3 regions of the Escherichia sp. E4742 genome follow, and region 1 is predicted to be linked to each of the others. Evidence: predicted binding sites of a transcription regulator. Region 1 holds the regulator's gene; each other region holds the start of a gene.
What was found. The regulator sigma-54, encoded in region 1, starts transcription at its own class of promoters, with help from an activator protein. The targets are predictions, from matches to a motif close to GTTGGCACANNTTTCGCTNT.
Positions count from the first base shown of each region.

Region 1 (6,700 bases):
TTAAGCGTGGCCGTAGCCGATGCGCATCCGCTATTGATTCCGCGCGCTGATTACGTGACGCGCATTGCTGGCGGTCGTGGCGCGGTTCGTGAAGTTTGCGACTTATTACTTCTGGCGCAGGGCAAACTGGATGAAGCCAAAGGGCAATCGATATGAGTAAAGCCAGACGTTGGGTTATCATTGTGCTATCACTGGCGGTTCTGGTGATGATCGGCGTTAACATGACCGAGAAAGACGATACCGCCCAGGTGGTCGTCAACAACAATGATCCCACCTATAAAAGCGAGCATACGGACACGCTCGTCTATAACCCAGAAGGAGCCCTAAGCTATCGATTGATTGCTCAACACGTTGAATATTATTCCGATCAGGCCGTTTCGTGGTTTACGCAACCCGTACTTACCACGTTTGATAAGGATAAAATCCCGACATGGTCGGTTAAAGCAGATAAAGCCAAGCTAACCAATGACCGGATGCTCTATTTATATGGACACGTTGAAGTCAACGCACTCGTGCCAGACTCTCAACTTCGCAGAATCACGACGGATAACGCGCAGATCAATCTGGTGACGCAGGATGTTACCTCTGAAGACCTCGTCACGTTATACGGAACAACATTTAACTCCAGCGGTCTGAAAATGCGCGGCAACTTACGCAGCAAGAATGCCGAGCTGATTGAAAAGGTTAGAACATCCTATGAAATTCAAAACAAACAAACTCAGCCTTAATCTTGTGCTTGCCAGCTCACTTCTGGCCGCCAGCATTCCGGCATTTGCCGTTACCGGAGATACTGACCAACCGATCCACATTGAGTCGGACCAGCAATCTCTTGATATGCAAGGCAACGTGGTTACCTTTACCGGTAATGTCGTCGTGACTCAAGGCACCATTAAAATTAATGCAGATAAAGTGGTCGTCACCCGTCCGGGTGGCGAGCAGGGCAAAGAAGTGATCGATGGCTACGGTAAGCCAGCGACGTTCTATCAGATGCAGGACAACGGTAAACCTGTCGAAGGTCACGCTTCCCAGATGCATTACGAACTGGCGAAAGATTTTGTCATCCTGACCGGTAATGCTTATCTGCAGCAGGTCGATAGCAACATTAAGGGCGATAAGATCACTTACCTGGTGAAAGAGCAGAAAATGCAGGCTTTCAGTGACAAAGGTAAGCGTGTGACCACCGTTCTGGTGCCGTCACAGTTGCAGGACAAAAACAACAAAGGCCAGACCCCGGCGCAGAAGAAGGGTAATTAATTCGTTATGGCAACTTTAACTGCAAAGAACCTTGCAAAAGCCTATAAAGGCCGCCGCGTGGTGGAAGACGTCAGCCTGACCGTCAACTCCGGGGAGATTGTCGGTCTGCTGGGGCCAAACGGTGCCGGTAAGACGACCACTTTCTACATGGTCGTTGGCATTGTGCCGCGCGATGCGGGCAACATTATTATTGATGACGACGATATCAGCCTTCTGCCGTTGCATGCGCGTGCGCGTCGCGGTATCGGCTATTTGCCGCAGGAAGCCTCTATTTTCCGTCGCCTCAGCGTTTACGATAACCTGATGGCGGTACTGCAAATTCGTGACGACTTATCCGCTGAACAGCGTGAAGATCGCGCGAACGAGCTGATGGAAGAGTTCCACATTGAGCATTTACGCGACAGCATGGGGCAATCGCTCTCCGGTGGTGAACGCCGTCGTGTAGAAATTGCGCGCGCACTGGCTGCGAATCCGAAATTTATCCTCCTCGATGAACCATTTGCCGGGGTTGACCCGATCTCGGTTATCGACATCAAACGTATCATTGAACACCTGCGCGACAGCGGCCTGGGCGTGCTTATCACAGACCATAACGTGCGTGAAACGCTGGCTGTTTGTGAACGCGCTTATATCGTCAGTCAGGGGCATTTAATCGCTCATGGCACGCCGACAGAAATCTTACAAGATGAACATGTTAAGCGTGTATACCTTGGGGAAGACTTCAGACTCTGATAGGGTAGAAGTTTGCGACGTTTTAGCAGGAGAGTACGATTCTGAACATGAAGCAAGGTTTGCAACTCAGGCTTAGCCAACAACTGGCAATGACGCCTCAGCTACAACAGGCGATTCGTCTGTTGCAGTTGTCCACGCTGGAACTTCAGCAGGAGCTACAGCAGGCGCTGGAAAGTAATCCATTGCTTGAGCAAATCGACACTCATGATGAAATCGACACTCACGAAACGCCAGACAGCGAAACGCTGGATACCGCTGACGCGCTCGAACAAAAAGAGATGCCGGAAGAGCTGCCGCTCGATGCCAGTTGGGATACCATCTACACCGCCGGTACGCCATCAGGCACCAGCGGTGACTACATCGACGACGAGCTGCCGGTCTATCAGGGCGAAACGACGCAGACCTTGCAGGATTATCTGATGTGGCAGGTCGAGCTGACACCGTTTTCCGACACTGACCGCGCTATCGCCACCTCCATCGTCGATGCCGTTGATGACACCGGTTATCTGACCGTCCCGCTGGAAGATATTCTCGAAAGTATGGGCGATGAAGAGATCGACATCGATGAAGTTGAAGCAGTCCTGAAACGCATCCAGCGTTTTGATCCGGTCGGTGTGGCGGCGAAAGATCTGCGTGACTGTCTGCTGATCCAACTTTCCCAATTCGATAAAACCACGCCGTGGCTGGAAGAAGCCCGACTGATCATTAGCGATCATCTCGATCTGCTGGCCAATCACGACTTTCGCTCATTAATGCGCGTCACGCGTCTGAAAGAAGATGTGCTGAAAGAAGCCGTCAATCTGATCCAGTCACTCGATCCACGTCCTGGCCAGTCGATCCAGACCGGTGAACCGGAATATGTCATCCCTGATGTGCTGGTGCGTAAGCATAACGGCCAGTGGACGGTTGAACTGAACAGCGACAGTATTCCACGTCTGCAAATCAACCAGCATTACGCCTCAATGTGCAATAACGCACGTAACGATGGCGACAGTCAGTTTATCCGCAGCAATCTGCAGGATGCTAAATGGTTGATTAAGAGCCTGGAAAGCCGTAACGATACGCTGCTGCGCGTCAGTCGCTGTATTGTTGAACAGCAGCAAGCCTTCTTTGAGCAAGGCGAAGAATATATGAAACCGATGGTGCTGGCTGATATCGCCCAGGCCGTCGAGATGCATGAATCGACGATATCTCGCGTGACCACGCAAAAGTACCTGCATAGTCCACGAGGCATTTTTGAACTGAAGTATTTCTTTTCCAGTCACGTCAATACCGAAGGGGGTGGCGAAGCCTCTTCCACGGCGATTCGTGCACTGGTGAAGAAATTAATCGCGGCGGAAAACCCAGCGAAACCGTTGAGCGACAGCAAGTTAACCTCTTTGTTGTCAGAACAAGGTATCATGGTGGCACGCCGCACTGTTGCGAAGTACCGAGAGTCTTTATCCATTCCGCCGTCAAACCAGCGTAAACAGCTCGTTTGACCCAACCGATAAGGAAGACACTATGCAGCTCAACATTACCGGAAATAACGTCGAGATCACCGAGGCCCTGCGCGAATTTGTCACCTCAAAGTTTGCCAAACTTGAGCAATATTTTGACCGAATCAACCAGGTTTATGTTGTTCTGAAAGTGGAGAAAGTCACCCACACCTCAGATGCAACACTGCATGTTAACGGTGGCGAAATTCATGCCAGCGCGGAAGGTCAGGACATGTACGCCGCCATTGATGGCTTAATTGATAAGTTGGCACGTCAGCTAACCAAGCATAAAGATAAATTGAAACAACACTAATTGTCCGGGCAATTAGCAAGTGCATGGCGGCCTGTTGTATGGCACAACAGGCCATTTGTACGGTTAATGCTCCGAATCTGCCCCACTGTTTGAGTGGGCAGATTCTTAGGTGAAATTATGACAAATAATGATACAACTCTACAGCTTAGCAGTGTTCTTAACAGGGAATGTACGCGAAGCCGCGTCCACTGTCAGAGCAAAAAACGCGCCCTGGAAATCATCAGCGAACTGGCGGCAAAACAACTTAGCCTGCCGCCGCAGGTGGTTTTTGAAGCTATTCTGACGCGGGAAAAAATGGGCAGTACCGGTATTGGTAATGGCATTGCCATTCCGCACGGCAAACTGGAAGAAGATACCCTACGCGCGGTTGGCGTTTTCGTTCAACTAGAAACACCAATTGCTTTTGATGCCATCGATAACCAGCCGGTAGACTTACTTTTTGCCCTGTTGGTACCCGCAGACCAAACCAAAACGCACCTGCACACTCTTTCGCTGGTCGCGAAACGTCTGGCGGACAAAACTATCTGCCGCCGTTTACGTGCAGCCCAGAGCGATGAAGAGCTGTATCAAATCATTACGGATACCGAAGGTACTCCGGATGAAACGTAGTTATTCTGTAATGTCTCTTTTAGACGTTGTGAGGAGAAACAGTACATGGTACTGATGATCGTCAGCGGACGTTCAGGGTCAGGCAAATCTGTCGCCCTGCGGGCGCTGGAAGATATGGGTTTTTACTGCGTGGATAACCTTCCCGTAGTGCTGTTACCCGATCTGGCTCGGACTCTGGCCGATCGCGAGATTTCTGCCGCCGTCAGCATTGATGTCCGCAATATGCCAGAGTCGCCAGAAATATTCGAACAGGCGATGAGCAATCTGCCTGATGCTTTCTCACCGCAACTCCTGTTTCTCGATGCCGATCGTAACACGCTGATTCGTCGTTACAGCGATACGCGCCGCCTGCATCCGCTTTCCAGCAAAAACCTGTCGCTGGAAAGTGCTATCGACAAAGAAAGCGATCTGCTGGAACCGCTACGTTCGCGCGCTGATCTGATTGTCGATACGTCTGAAATGTCCGTTCATGAGCTGGCAGAAATGCTGCGTACCCGCCTGCTGGGTAAACGCGAGCGTGAACTGACAATGGTCTTTGAATCCTTCGGCTTCAAGCACGGTATTCCTATCGACGCGGATTACGTCTTTGACGTACGTTTCCTGCCGAACCCGCACTGGGATCCGAAACTGCGTCCGATGACGGGCCTTGATAAACCTGTCGCCGCATTCCTCGACAGACACACAGAAGTACACAATTTTATCTACCAGACGCGTAGCTATCTTGAGCTATGGTTACCTATGCTGGAAACCAACAACCGTAGCTACCTGACGGTCGCCATTGGTTGTACTGGCGGGAAACACCGTTCGGTGTATATTGCAGAACAGTTGGCTGACTACTTCCGCTCACGCGGTAAAAACGTCCAGTCACGCCATCGCACGCTGGAAAAACGTAAACCATGACCGTCAAACAAACTGTCGAAATCACTAACAAGCTGGGCATGCATGCCCGGCCTGCTATGAAACTGTTTGAATTAATGCAGGGTTTTGACGCCGAAGTGCTTTTACGTAATGATGAAGGCACCGAGGCTGAAGCCAACAGTGTTATTGCGCTGTTGATGCTGGATTCTGCCAAAGGACGACAGATTGAAGTCGAAGCGACCGGTCCGCAGGAAGTTGAGGCGCTGGCCGCCGTCATCGCCCTCTTTAACTCAGGTTTTGACGAAGATTAATCTTCGTCATTCCGACACTTAATTCCCCCAGACACGCCCCTTCCGTCCTAACGTACGAAAAAAGCACAAACCCCAAATATCCCCATTTCTCGCAAATTGTACATTTCGTGCGCTTTTCTGTAAGTATAAAACCTTAAGAAAACCTTAAAAAAGCTTGTTTAGGTTTTGTTTAAGTTAAGCCTTCATACTGGAGACAGTCAGAAAATACCTCCAGGAGATGGCATGATTCGCTTATCTGAACAAAGTCCCCTGGGCACCGGAAGACATCGAAAATGTTATGCGCATCCGGAAGATGCCCAACGCTGTATTAAAATTGTTTACCACCGTGGCGACGGTGGTGATAAAGAGATCCGCCGTGAGTTAAAGTACTATGCGCATCTTGGTCGTCGTTTGAAAGACTGGAGCGGTATTCCGCGCTATCACGGTACGGTTGAAACAGATTGCGGAACCGGTTATGTCTACGATGTCATTGCCGATTTTGATGGCAAACCGTCTATTACACTGAGCGAATTTGCTAAACAATGCCATTACGAAGAAGATATCGCGCAACTGCGTCAGTTGTTGAAACAGTTAAAGCGTTATTTGCAGAATAATCACATCGTGACGATGTCGCTGAAGCCGCAGAATATCCTCTGCCACCGCATCAGTGAGTCAGAAATTATCCCTGTCGTCTGTGACAACATTGGCGAAAGCACGTGGATTCCACTGGCGACCTGGTCGAAGTGGTGTTGTTTGCGTAAACAACAGCGGCTGTGGCGACGTTTTATCGCTCAACCAGCGTTAGCTGTTGCTCTGCAAAAAGAGGCGCAACCTCGAGAAAGCAAAAAGCTCGCCCTCTCCTCGCGCGAAGCCTAATACAGCTGGTGTTGTTGCATAAACGACTCACCGCCTAACTGATGCATTTGCTGCAAAATCCACGCCTGACGGCTACGCACGTAGCCCGAAGGTGCAGTAACTTTGAAACGAAGTGGATTGGGTAATACAGCCGCCAGTAACGCTGCTTCCGAACGGGTAAGTTTGCTGGCGGATTTATGGAAATAACGCTGTGCCGCAGCCTCGACGCCAAACACACCGTCGCCAAATTCGGCGACATTCAGGTAAACCGTCAGGATGCGCTTTTTGCTCCAGACCGTTTCAATCCCCAA
Region 1 is NZ_CP040443.1:1,453,662-1,460,361, forward strand. It holds gene kdsC (3-deoxy-manno-octulosonate-8-phosphatase KdsC) at 1-156, shown strand, start outside; gene lptC (LPS export ABC transporter periplasmic protein LptC) at 153-728, shown strand; gene lptA (lipopolysaccharide ABC transporter substrate-binding protein LptA) at 697-1,254, shown strand; gene lptB (LPS export ABC transporter ATP-binding protein) at 1,261-1,986, shown strand; gene rpoN (RNA polymerase factor sigma-54) at 2,034-3,467, shown strand; gene hpf (ribosome hibernation promoting factor) at 3,490-3,777, shown strand; gene ptsN (PTS IIA-like nitrogen regulatory protein PtsN) at 3,895-4,386, shown strand; gene rapZ (RNase adapter RapZ) at 4,432-5,286, shown strand; gene npr (PTS phosphocarrier protein NPr) at 5,283-5,555, shown strand; gene yrbL (PhoP regulatory network protein YrbL) at 5,778-6,410, shown strand; gene mtgA (monofunctional biosynthetic peptidoglycan transglycosylase) at 6,407-6,700, opposite strand, start outside.

Region 2 (6,700 bases), 450 kb from region 1:
GCGGCGGCAGATGAACACGGATAACGTTCAGGCGGTGGAACAAATCCTCACGGAACTTGCCTTCCTGCACGCGCAGTTCCAGGTTCTGGTGAGTCGCAGCGATAATCCGCACATCCACTTTCACCGGCGCATAGCCGCCAACACGATAAAACTGACCGTCTGCCAGCACGCGCAGCAAACGCGTCTGTACATCCAGCGGCATATCGCCAATTTCATCAAGGAATAACGTGCCGCCATCGGCCTGTTCAAAACGCCCCTGACGAATGGTATTCGCGCCGGTAAACGCGCCTTTCTCGTGACCGAACAGTTCTGATTCGATCAAATCTTTTGGGATAGCCGCCATATTCAGCGCGATAAACGGCGCTTTGGCTCGCGGGCTGTGGCGATGCAGGGCATGAGCGACCAGTTCTTTACCAGTGCCGGATTCGCCGTTGATCAGCACGCTAATGGAAGAACGCGAAAGCCGACCGATAATACGGAACACGTCCTGCATGGCTGGCGCTTCGCCGATGATATCGGTCGTTGGGCCGTTAAGCTGAACATTACGCGGCTGCTGCTGTTCCTGGTAATGACTGATGGCGCGCTCAACCAGCGCCACGGCTTCGTCGATATCAAACGGTTTGGGCAGATAATCAAACGCCCCTTGTTGATAGGCGCTGACGGCAGCATCCAGATCGGAATGTGCGGTCATAATGATGACCGGAAGCATCGGATGGCGCTGTTTAATCTGCTTGAGCAGCGCCAGCCCGTCCATTCCCGGCATACGGATATCTGAAAGCAGCACATCCGGCGTTTTGCTCGCCAGCGCCTCCAGCACTTCTGCGCCGTTCTCAAACGTCGTACAGGTTAAACCTGCCCCAGCGAGCGCACGTTCAAGCACCCAACGGATGGAACTATCGTCATCGACTACCCAGACTATCCCTCGTTGCATAAACGTCACCTTTATTTCCTGATAGGCAGGTAAACCGAGAACTCGGTATGACCTGGCCAACTGGTAAATTCAATTTTGCCTGAATGCTGATCAATCAAATTACGGGCGATGGATAAGCCAAGCCCGGTGCCACCTTCGCGGCCGCTGACCATCGGGTAAAACAGCGTATCCTGCAAATGAGGCGGAATGCCCGGCCCGTTATCTTCCACATCAATCCGCGCCGCCAGCCGATAACGCTCGCCGTGTAAGGTCAGTTGAAACGCGGTGCGGGTACGCAGAATGATTTCACCGCCTTCCGGTCCCAGCGCCTGTAGCGCATTGCGCACAATATTCAGCAGCACTTGCTCAATTTGATCCGGGTCGTGCGCCAGTTCCGGCAGGCTGGGGTCGTAATCACGAATCAACCGCACGTTGTCCGGCAGTTCCATCGACACCAGCGTCACCACGCGTTCAGCCACTTTGTGAATACTTTCGGTAACGCGCGTACCGGGCAGCTGCGGCCCCAACAGACGGTCGACCAGATTTCGCAGCCGGTCCGCCTGTTCGATAATCACTTTGGTATATTCCAGCAGTGACGGGTCAGGTAATGCTTTGCTGAGCAGCTGCGCCGCGCCACGTAAACCGCCAAGCGGATTTTTAATCTCATGCGCAAGGCCACGGACTAAATCACGGGCAGCAGCCTGCTGGGCGTGCTGTAGCTGTTCCTGACTTAAGCGGCGCTGGTTATCCATCGGTGCCATCTCCAGCAGGATCATGCCGTCCGGCATACGCTGAGCCGTCACAGAAAGGATATGCGAGCGCCCGTCGATGACCAGCGTCACTTCGTTATCGGTAAAACCTTGCCCCGCCTCCAGACTTTCTTGCATCAGCTCGATATTTAATGAGAAGTAGCTCAATAGTTCCGGTAACGGTGTACCAAACAATTTGCGGGAGCTTTGGGCGAGCAGTTGTTGCGCGGCGGGGTTGGCGTAATGGATCGCCAGATTGTCATCAATTAACAAAATACTGTTAATCAGCGAGTTGAGGATCTGCCCAGCATCGGGCTGCGTGCCTGTTGCCATAAAGCAGTCTCCTGAACAGGTTGCACCATTTTAGTGCATTATAGCTTTTTACGGATAAAAAGCGCGAAGCATCACAGAAGTTACGGAGAAAAAAGCCCATGCAGAGATGGGCTGAAAGTTTCCACGGCAACTAAATCCCGGCGTTGTTGCGCCGGGTAGTACAACTTCAACTATTAGACGCTGTAGTACAGCTCAAACTCTACCGGATGCGGAGTCATGCGCACACGGTCATCTTCTTCACGACGCAGAGCGATGTACGCATCAATTGCTTCATCAGTGAACACGCCACCGGCTTTCAGGAACTCACGGTCCAGATCCAGTTCGTTCAGTGCTTCTTCCAGAGAGCCTGCAACCTGTGGGATCTCTTTCGCTTCTTCCGGCGGCAGGTCATACAGGTTTTTGTCCATCGCTTCGCCCGGATGGATCTTGTTTTTGATGCCATCAAGACCGGCCATCAGTAGGGCAGCAAAGCACAGGTACGGGTTAGCCGCTGGGTCCGGGAAACGCACTTCGATACGACGTGCTTTCGGAGAAGAAACCACCGGAATACGGATAGACGCAGAACGGTTACGCGCAGAGTAAGCCAGCATTACCGGTGCTTCGTAGCCCGGGACCAGACGCTTGTAAGAGTTGGTGGTCGGGTTTGCAAGGGCGTTAATTGCTTTAGCGTGTTTGATTACGCCGCCAATGTAGTACAGCGCCTGTTCAGACAGACCTGCGTATTTGTCGCCCGCGAACAGGTTAACGCCGTTTTTAGACAGCGACATGTGGCAGTGCATACCGGAGCCGTTATCACCGAACATCGGTTTTGGCATAAAGGTCGCGGTTTTACCGAAGCGGTGCGCCACGTTGTGCACAACATATTTGTAGATCTGAATTTCGTCGGCTTTTTTGGTCATGGTATTGAAGCGGGTAGCCACTTCGTTCTGACCTGCAGTCGCTACTTCGTGGTGATGTGCTTCAACCACCAGGCCCATCTGCTCCATCACCAGACACATTTCAGAACGGATATCCTGAGCAGAGTCTACCGGAGGCACCGGGAAGTAACCGCCTTTCACTGCCGGACGGTGACCTTTGTTACCACCTTCGTATTGGGTGGAGGAGTTCCATGCACCTTCGATATCGTCGATAGCAACGTGAGAACCGGAGATAGACGATCCGAAACGGATGTCATCGAACAGGAAGAATTCAGGTTCTGGCCCGAACAGTACGGTGTCGGCAATGCCAGTGGAACGCAGGTAATCTTCGGCGCGCTTCGCAATAGAGCGCGGGTCACGGTCATAGCCTTGCAGGGTGCCAGGTTCAAGGATGTCGCAACGGATAATCAGGGTAGAGTCGGCGAAGAACGGGTCAATCACTGCGGTGGATGCGTCTGGCATCAGCACCATGTCGGATTCGTTAATGCCTTTCCAGCCGCCAATCGAGGAGCCGTCAAACATTTTGCCTTCTTCGAAGAATTCAGCATTCACCTGATGAGCAGGGATAGTGACGTGCTGTTCTTTACCTTTGGTATCGGTGAAGCGCAAATCAACAAACTTCACTTCGTGCTCGTTCAGCATCGTCAGTACGTGTTCAGCGGACATACTTTAACTCTCCTGGATTGGTCATTGTCGTCGTGGTAACGAAATCTGCAATTATTTTGGCCGTGTCGCCGTAAAAAAGATAAAGCGAAATCTGTGCCAACTTTTAAATTGCCCCTAAAAGGCGTTATCATGCTTAACATCGTGCAAAAGGGCTGCACCATGATGTGAATGTTGCACCAATATAGTGCTTCAATGGAAACATTAAGCACCATGTTGGTGCAATGACCTTTGGATAACCCTTTTTATGCTCCGTGAAAGCGATCACAAAGGGACTCTGCAATACTTGTTTGCGGAGGATGTTTGTGATCCTGTTTTGTAGTGCGATTAATCCGTGTACAATAACGCGCTATTTCTAATGCCTGAGGCAAAGTTGTGATCGAAAAATTGCGTAATATCGCCATCATCGCGCACGTCGACCATGGTAAAACCACCCTGGTAGACAAGCTGCTCCAACAATCCGGTACGTTCGACTCTCGTGCCGAAACCCAAGAGCGCGTGATGGACTCCAACGATTTGGAGAAAGAGCGTGGGATTACCATCCTCGCGAAAAACACCGCTATCAAATGGAATGATTACCGTATCAATATCGTTGATACCCCGGGGCACGCCGACTTCGGTGGTGAAGTTGAACGTGTAATGTCCATGGTAGACTCAGTGCTGCTGGTGGTTGACGCATTTGACGGCCCGATGCCGCAAACGCGCTTCGTAACCAAAAAAGCGTTTGCTTACGGCCTGAAGCCGATTGTTGTTATCAACAAAGTTGACCGCCCTGGCGCGCGTCCTGACTGGGTTGTGGATCAGGTATTCGACCTGTTCGTAAACCTCGATGCGACCGATGAGCAGCTGGACTTCCCGATCGTTTACGCTTCTGCGCTGAACGGTATCGCGGGTCTGGACCACGAAGATATGGCGGAAGACATGACCCCGCTGTATCAGGCGATTATTGACCACGTTCCTGCGCCGGACGTTGACCTTGACGGTCCGTTCCAGATGCAGATTTCTCAGCTCGATTACAACAGCTATGTTGGTGTTATCGGCATTGGCCGCATCAAGCGCGGTAAAGTGAAGCCGAACCAGCAAGTTACTATCATCGATAGCGAAGGCAAAACCCGCAACGCGAAAGTCGGTAAAGTGCTGGGCCACCTCGGTCTGGAACGTATCGAAACCGATCTGGCGGAAGCTGGCGATATCGTGGCGATCACGGGCCTTGGCGAACTGAATATTTCTGACACCGTTTGCGACACGCAAAACGTTGAAGCGCTGCCGGCACTCTCCGTTGATGAGCCGACCATTTCTATGTTCTTCTGCGTTAACACCTCGCCGTTCTGCGGTAAAGAAGGTAAGTTCGTAACGTCTCGTCAGATCCTGGACCGTCTGAACAAAGAACTGGTACACAACGTTGCGCTGCGCGTAGAAGAAACCGAAGACGCCGATGCGTTCCGCGTTTCTGGTCGTGGCGAACTGCACCTGTCTGTTCTGATCGAAAACATGCGTCGTGAAGGTTTCGAACTGGCGGTATCCCGTCCGAAAGTTATCTTCCGTGAAATCGACGGTCGTAAACAAGAGCCGTATGAAAACGTGACTCTGGACGTTGAAGAACAGCATCAGGGTTCTGTGATGCAGGCGCTGGGCGAACGTAAAGGCGACCTGAAAAACATGAATCCAGACGGTAAAGGCCGCGTACGTCTCGACTACGTGATCCCAAGCCGTGGTCTGATCGGCTTCCGTTCTGAGTTCATGACCATGACTTCCGGTACAGGTCTGCTGTACTCCACCTTCAGCCACTACGACGACGTTCGTCCGGGTGAAGTAGGTCAGCGTCAGAACGGCGTACTGATCTCTAACGGTCAGGGTAAAGCGGTAGCGTTCGCGCTGTTTGGTCTGCAGGATCGCGGTAAGCTGTTCCTCGGTCACGGTGCAGAAGTTTACGAAGGTCAGATTATCGGTATTCACAGCCGCTCTAACGACCTGACTGTAAACTGCCTGACCGGTAAGAAACTGACCAACATGCGTGCTTCCGGTACTGACGAAGCCGTTGTTCTGGTTCCGCCTATCCGCATGACTCTGGAACAAGCTCTGGAGTTCATCGATGATGACGAACTGGTAGAAGTGACTCCGACCTCTATCCGTATTCGTAAACGTCACCTGACGGAAAACGATCGTCGTCGCGCTAACCGCGCACCGAAAGACGATTAATTTCGTTTTTTAGTCATAAAAAACCTGCCAGCGATGGCAGGTTTTTTTTTGCCTGTCGTGAGCGCTCACCAATGCGAGTATCTCCCTTATAAGTCTGTGGTTACGTCAATAGAGAGCTTTGTCACAATTATCTGCAAAGTCATACGCCGTTAATTGCTTTCTTTTTTGGCGTAAGCGTAAGATGCCTCATCTGGTTTAAACCAAAAGGATTAAACAATGACGGGAAATCAATCCACCGTAGAAAATGCAAAAGAGAAACTGGATCGGTGGTTAAAAGATGGCATCACTACGCCGGGTGGAAAACTCCCTTCAGAAAGAGAGCTGGGAGAGCTGCTGGGCATTAAACGTATGACGCTGCGCCAGGCGTTGCTGAACCTCGAGGCAGAATCCAAAATCTTCCGTAAGGATCGTAAAGGGTGGTTCGTGACTCAGCCGCGATTTAATTACAGCCCGGAGCTGTCGGCGAGCTTTCAGCGGGCCGCAATTGAGCAAGGGCGGGAACCTTCCTGGGGGTTTACCGAGAAAAGCCGCACCAGCGACATTCCCCAGACGCTTGCGCCACTGATTGCAGTGACGCCATCAACTGAACTCTATCGTATTACCGGCTGGGGGGCGCTGGAAGGACATAAAGTTTTCTATCACGAAACATATATTAATCCTGAAGTTGCCCCGGGTTTTATTGAACAACTTGAAAATCACTCATTTTCTTCAGTCTGGGAAAAGTGCTACCAAAAAGAGACGGTAGTAAAAAAATTGATTTTCAAACCCGTCAGAATGCCGGGCGATATCAGCAAGTATCTTGGCGGTTCTGCGGGTATGCCTGCGATCTTAATTGAAAAGCATCGCGCCGACCCGCAAGGAAATATTGTCCAGATAGATATTGAATATTGGCGATTTGAGGCCGTAGACCTCATCATTAATCTGTAGGT
Region 2 is NZ_CP040443.1:1,903,017-1,909,716, reverse strand. It holds gene glnG (nitrogen regulation protein NR(I)) at 1-931, opposite strand, end outside; gene glnL (nitrogen regulation protein NR(II)) at 943-1,992, opposite strand; gene glnA (glutamate--ammonia ligase) at 2,166-3,575, opposite strand; gene typA (ribosome-dependent GTPase TypA) at 3,948-5,771, shown strand; gene FEM44_RS09245 (GntR family transcriptional regulator) at 5,988-6,698, shown strand.
Region 2: the regulator sigma-54 is predicted to act here: its motif matches at 3,657-3,676, upstream of glnA (glutamate--ammonia ligase).

Region 3 (6,700 bases), 2.0 Mb from region 1:
GTCTGGTTAACAGTGTGCCGGGGCTTTCGGACGTCACTTCCAGCTTCGCCATGGAACAGATTAAGTACACCACCTCGTTACCTATCGAATAATTATCCAGGATCAGGTCAGGACATAACGCGTGCGATTATTTGCTCAACTAAGCTGGTATTTCCGCCGGGAATGGCGCCGCTATCTCGGGGCTGTCGCCTTGCTGGTCATTATCGCGATGCTGCAACTGGTTCCGCCGAAAGTGGTCGGTATTGTTGTCGATGGCGTGACGGAGCAACACTTTACTACCGGGCAGATCCTGATGTGGATCGCCACCATGGTGTTGATTGCAGTCGTGGTTTATCTCCTGCGCTACGTCTGGCGCGTACTGCTGTTCGGTGCGTCTTATCAACTGGCTGTTGAACTGCGTGAAGATTATTACCGCCAGCTAAGCCGCCAGCATCCAGAGTTTTATCTGCGTCATCGCACGGGCGACCTTATGGCCCGTGCGACAAATGACGTCGATCGTGTGGTATTTGCCGCCGGTGAAGGGGTGCTAACGCTGGTGGATTCGCTGGTGATGGGGTGCGCAGTGCTGATCATGATGTCAACGCAGATTAGCTGGCAGTTAACTTTAATAGCGCTGTTGCCGATGCCAGTGATGGCAATCATGATTAAACGCAACGGCGACGCGTTGCATGAACGCTTTAAGCTGGCACAAGCCGCTTTTTCCAGCCTTAACGATCGTACCCAGGAGAGTCTGACCAGTATTCGCATGATTAAATCCTTTGGTCTGGAGGATCGCCAGTCTGCACTGTTCGCCGCAGATGCCGAAGATACCGGTAAGAAAAACATGCGAGTAGCGCGCATTGATGCTCGTTTCGATCCGACCATTTATATTGCGATTGGCATGGCGAATTTACTGGCGATTGGCGGTGGTAGTTGGATGGTCGTGCAGGGCAGCTTAACGTTGGGCCAGCTCACCAGTTTTATGATGTACCTTGGTTTGATGATTTGGCCGATGTTAGCGCTGGCGTGGATGTTTAACATTGTAGAGCGCGGCAGCGCGGCGTATAGCCGAATTCGTACCATGCTGGCCGAAGCGCCAGTCGTTATTGATGGTAAAGATAAGGTGCCAGAAGGTCGTGGTGAACTGGATGTGAATATTCGCCAGTTTACGTATCCTCAAACTCATCATCCTGCGCTCGAGAACATCAGTTTTGCGCTGAAACCGGGTCAGATGCTGGGAATTTGCGGGCCGACCGGCTCTGGCAAGAGTACTGTGCTGTCATTAATTCAACGTCATTTTGATGTCACCGAGGGTGATATCCGTTTTCATGATATTCCTTTGACGCAGTTGCAACTCGACAGCTGGCGTAGCCGCCTGGCGGTAGTTAGCCAGACACCGTTCCTTTTTTCTGACACGGTTGCTAATAACATCGCGCTGGGTTGCCCGAATGCCACCCAGCAAGAGATTGAACACGTAGCGCGGTTAGCCAGCGTGCATGACGATATTTTGCGTCTGCCGCAAGGTTACGACACAGAAGTGGGTGAGCGCGGCGTGATGCTTTCCGGTGGGCAAAAACAGCGAATCTCCATTGCCAGGGCATTGCTGGTGAATGCGGAAATCCTCATTCTTGACGATGCTTTATCGGCGGTAGATGGTCGCACGGAATACCAGATTCTACATAACCTGCGCCAGTGGGGGCAGGGGAGAACGGTGATTATCAGCGCCCATCGCCTTTCTGCCCTGACCGAAGCGAGTGAAATTATTGTGATGCAGCATGGGCATATTGCCCAGCGCGGCGATCATGATGTGCTGGCGCAACAAAGCGGCTGGTATCGCGATATGTATCGCTATCAACAACTGGAAGCGGCGCTCAACGATGCTCCGGAAAATCATGAGGAGGCCGTTGATGCGTAGTTTTAGTCAACTCTGGCCGACTCTGAAGCGCCTGTTAGCTTACGGTTCACCATGGCGTAAACCGCTGGGTATCGCAGTGTTGATGATGTGGGTGGCAGCGGCGGCAGAAGTGAGCTGCCCGCTGCTCGTCAGTTACTTTATCGACAATATGGTGGCGAAAAATAATCTACCGCTGAAAATGGTTGTCGGGCTGGCAGCGGCATATGTCGTACTGCAACTGTTTGCCGCCGGGCTACATTACGCGCAGTCGCTGTTATTTAACCGGGCGGCAGTAGGCGTTGTACAACAGTTACGTACCGATGTGATGGATGCTGCACTGCGCCAACCGTTGAGTGAGTTTGATACTCAACCGGTCGGGCAGGTGATTTCCCGCGTTACCAATGATACTGAAGTTATCCGAGATCTGTACGTTACCGTGGTCGCGACCGTTTTGCGTAGTGCCGCACTGGTAGGGGCGATGCTGGTAGCGATGTTCAGTCTCGACTGGCGAATGGCGCTGGTAGCGATAATGATATTCCCGGTTGTGCTGGTGGTGATGGTGATATACCAGCGTTACAGTACGCCGATTGTCCGCCGTGTACGCGCCTATCTGGCTGATATCAACGACGGCTTTAACGAAGTTATTAACGGCATGAGCGTTATCCAGCAGTTCCGCCAGCAGGCTCGATTTGGCGAACGTATGGGCGAAGCCAGCCGTTCACACTATATGGCGCGAATGCAAACGCTACGGCTGGACGGCTTTTTACTGCGTCCCCTGCTGAGTCTGTTTTCATCGCTCATTCTTTGTGGCTTGTTGATGCTGTTTGGCTTCTCCGCCAGCGGCACCATTGAAGTGGGCGTGCTGTATGCGTTTATCAGCTATTTGGGGCGACTTAACGAACCCTTAATCGAACTGACCACGCAGCAGGCGATGCTGCAACAGGCTGTTGTTGCTGGCGAGCGTGTGTTTGAACTGATGGACGGACCGCGCCAGCAATATGGCAATGATGATCGCCCGTTACAGAGCGGCACCATTGAAGTCGATAACGTGTCGTTTGCATATCGCGATGACAATCTGGTGCTGAAAAATATTAATCTTGCCGTTCCTTCGCGCAGCTTTGTGGCGTTGGTGGGGCATACCGGTAGCGGCAAAAGTACCCTGGCAAGTTTGCTGATGGGCTATTACCCACTAACAGAAGGTGAGATTCGCCTCGATGAACGTCCGTTAAGTTCGCTCAGTCATAGCGCGCTGCGTCAGGGCGTGGCGATGGTGCAGCAAGATCCGGTAGTGCTGGCGGATACTTTCCTTGCCAATGTGACGCTGGGGCGAGATATCTCCGAAGAACGTGTCTGGCAGGCGCTGGAAACAGTACAACTGGCGGAGCTGGCGCGCAGCATGAGCGACGGTATTTATACGCCGCTTGGCGAACAGGGGAATAATCTCTCGGTCGGGCAAAAGCAACTGCTGGCGCTGGCACGTGTGCTGGTAGAGACACCGCAAATACTGATCCTTGATGAAGCAACCGCCAGTATTGATTCCGGTACTGAACAGGCGATTCAACGCGCCCTTGCGGCGGTGCGTGAACAAACAACGCTTGTGGTGATTGCTCACCGCTTATCGACCATTGTTGATGCTGACACCATTCTGGTGCTTCATCGTGGGCAAGCAGTGGAGCAGGGTACTCACCAGCAACTGCTGGCCGCCCAGGGGCGCTACTGGCAGATGTATCAACTGCAACTTGCGGGCGAAGAGCTGGCAGCCAGCGTGCGTGAAGATGAATCATTGAGCGCCTGAATAGCGCAAAATTTCATCGGTGGTGCAAAAATGTAACGCACTGTGCACTGTCATAGTGCGTTTTTATTTTCAATCTTCTTAACTTCCTGCTCTCTTTCTCGTTTTTCATTTCTGGCACACCGCTTGCAATACCTTCTTCGTGTAGCAGAACCATTACCGAATTCTGACCGGAGGGGATCTATGAAGCTGGTGACCGTGATAATCAAACCATTCAAGCTGGAGGACGTTCGTGAAGCGTTATCTTCCATTGGTATTCAGGGCCTGACCGTCACCGAAGTGAAAGGTTTCGGGCGTCAGAAGGGCCATGCTGAGCTGTACAGGGGCGCGGAATACAGCGTCAATTTCCTGCCAAAAGTAAAAATTGATGTGGCGATTGCTGATGATCAACTTGATGAAGTGATCGATATCGTCAGTAAGGCGGCTTACACCGGAAAAATTGGCGATGGCAAAATATTCGTCGCTGAATTGCAACGCGTCATTCGTATTCGTACCGGCGAAGCCGACGAAGCGGCGCTGTAATCTCTGGCACACAGCAACAGGAACGAAAAATGAAGATAGCGACGATAAAAACTGGGCTTGCTTCACTGGCGATGCTGCCGGGACTGGTAATGGCTGCACCTGCGGTAGCCGATAAAGCCGACAATGCGTTTATGATGATTTGTACTGCGCTGGTGCTGTTTATGACTGTTCCGGGGATTGCCCTGTTTTACGGCGGGTTGATTCGCGGCAAAAACGTGCTGTCGATGCTAACGCAGGTGACCGTGACGTTTGCACTGGTCTGTATTCTCTGGGTGGTTTACGGTTACTCGCTGGCGTTTGGTGAGGGCAACAACTTCTTTGGCAACATCAACTGGTTGATGCTGAAAAACATCGAACTGACGGCGGTGATGGGCAGCATTTATCAGTATATCCACGTGGCGTTTCAGGGATCGTTTGCCTGCATTACCGTCGGCTTGATAGTTGGAGCGCTGGCAGAACGAATCCGCTTCTCAGCTGTGTTGATTTTCGTGGTGGTATGGCTGACGCTCTCTTACATTCCGATTGCGCATATGGTCTGGGGCGGTGGTTTGCTGGCTTCTCACGGTGCGCTGGATTTCGCGGGTGGCACGGTGGTGCACATTAACGCCGCAATTGCCGGTCTGGTGGGCGCGTATCTGATAGGCAAACGCGTGGGCTTTGGCAAAGAGGCGTTTAAACCGCACAATCTGCCGATGGTCTTTACCGGGACTGCCATTCTCTATATCGGTTGGTTTGGATTTAACGCCGGGTCAGCGGGTACGGCGAATGAAATCGCAGCACTGGCATTTGTGAATACTGTGGTGGCAACGGCGGCGGCGATTCTTGGCTGGATCTTCGGTGAATGGGCGCTGCGTGGTAAGCCTTCACTGCTGGGGGCGTGTTCTGGCGCGATTGCCGGTCTGGTCGGCGTGACGCCAGCCTGTGGCTACATTGGGGTTGGCGGTGCGTTGATTATCGGCGTGGTCGCTGGTCTGGCGGGCTTGTGGGGCGTTACCATGCTCAAACGCCTGTTGCGGGTCGATGATCCTTGCGATGTCTTCGGTGTGCACGGCGTTTGTGGCATTGTCGGCTGTATCATGACCGGGATTTTTGCCGCCAGCTCGCTGGGCGGCGTGGGCTTCGCTGAAGGTGTGACGATGGGGCATCAGCTGCTGGTACAGCTGGAAAGCATCGCCATTACGATCGTCTGGTCCGGTGTGGTGGCATTTATCGGCTACAAACTGGCGGATTTGACGGTTGGCCTGCGTGTGCCGGAAGAACAGGAGCGAGAAGGGCTGGACGTCAACAGCCACGGCGAAAATGCCTATAACGCGTAACAAGCAATCAAATGCAATTTCGCCTGATGCGCTGTGCTTATCAGGCCTACATTAAAAATCACAATTTGTTGAATTTACAATAATTGGTGGGCCGGATAAGGCGTTTACGCCGCATCCGGCATCAACAAAAGCACGTTACCAACTATCTGGCAGCCGGACGGTTTTCACCTCCGGCTGTTTTTTTAATTGTGATTACGCATTACCCCTTCCTGAACGGTCGAGGCAACCAGCACGCCGTCCTGGGTATAAAACTCACCGCGCACAAAGCCGCGTGCGCTGGACGCTGACGTGCTCTCCACGCTATACAGCAGCCATTCGTTTAAATTAAATGGTCGATGGAACCACATGGAATGGTCAATGGTGGCTATCTGAATTCCCGGTTCGAGAAAACCGATGCCGTGCGGCTGTAGAGCTACCGGCAGGAAGTTAAGATCAGAAGCGTACCCCAGCAGATACTGATGAACGCGCAGATCATCCGGCACGCTACCATTTGCGCGGATCCACACCTGACGATGCGGCGCGGCGACGTGACCTTTCAGTGGGTTATGAAATTCCACCGGACGCACTTCCAGCGGACGATCGCAGATGAATTTATCTTTCAGCACTGGCGGCAACAGGTGCGCCAGCGACTGGGCGATCTGTGTTTCCGAAGGCAAACCATCAGGCGCTGGGGCTGGAGGCATCTCTTTTTGGTGTTCGAATCCAGGTTCTGGCGCCTGGAAAGACGCTGTCATATAAAAAATGGGTTTGCCGTTCTGAATCGCTGCCACACGGCGAGCACTGAAACTGTTGCCGTCGCGCAGTGTTTCGACATCATAAATAATCGGCTTCTTACTATCACCAGGGCGAAGAAAGTAGCTGTGGAATGAATGCACCAGACGCTCTTCGGGTACTGTCTCCTTAGCGGCATACAGGGCCTGACCCACGACCTGGCCGCCAAACACCTGGCGTAAACCTAAATCTTCACTCTGGCCGCGAAAGAGTCCTTCCTCAATTTTTTCCAGATTCAACAATGTCAGTAAATTTTTTAAGGCCTGACTCATATTAACTCTCCAGTAACAAAGCTGCCGCAGCAAGCCAAAGTGAGTTGAGTATAACGCAATTTTGTCACTGGTCCGATGGGTGCAATGGTCTGAATTACGGGCTAAATGCAGGCGTAAATACGTGATTTGTGCCACACTTATTGACGTTACGATT
Region 3 is NZ_CP040443.1:3,465,331-3,472,030, forward strand. It holds gene decR (DNA-binding transcriptional regulator DecR) at 1-92, shown strand, start outside; gene FEM44_RS16780 (SmdA family multidrug ABC transporter permease/ATP-binding protein) at 122-1,894, shown strand; gene FEM44_RS16785 (SmdB family multidrug efflux ABC transporter permease/ATP-binding protein) at 1,887-3,668, shown strand; gene glnK (P-II family nitrogen regulator) at 3,849-4,187, shown strand; gene amtB (ammonium transporter AmtB) at 4,217-5,503, shown strand; gene tesB (acyl-CoA thioesterase II) at 5,686-6,546, opposite strand.
Region 3: the regulator sigma-54 is predicted to act here: its motif matches at 3,779-3,798, upstream of glnK (P-II family nitrogen regulator).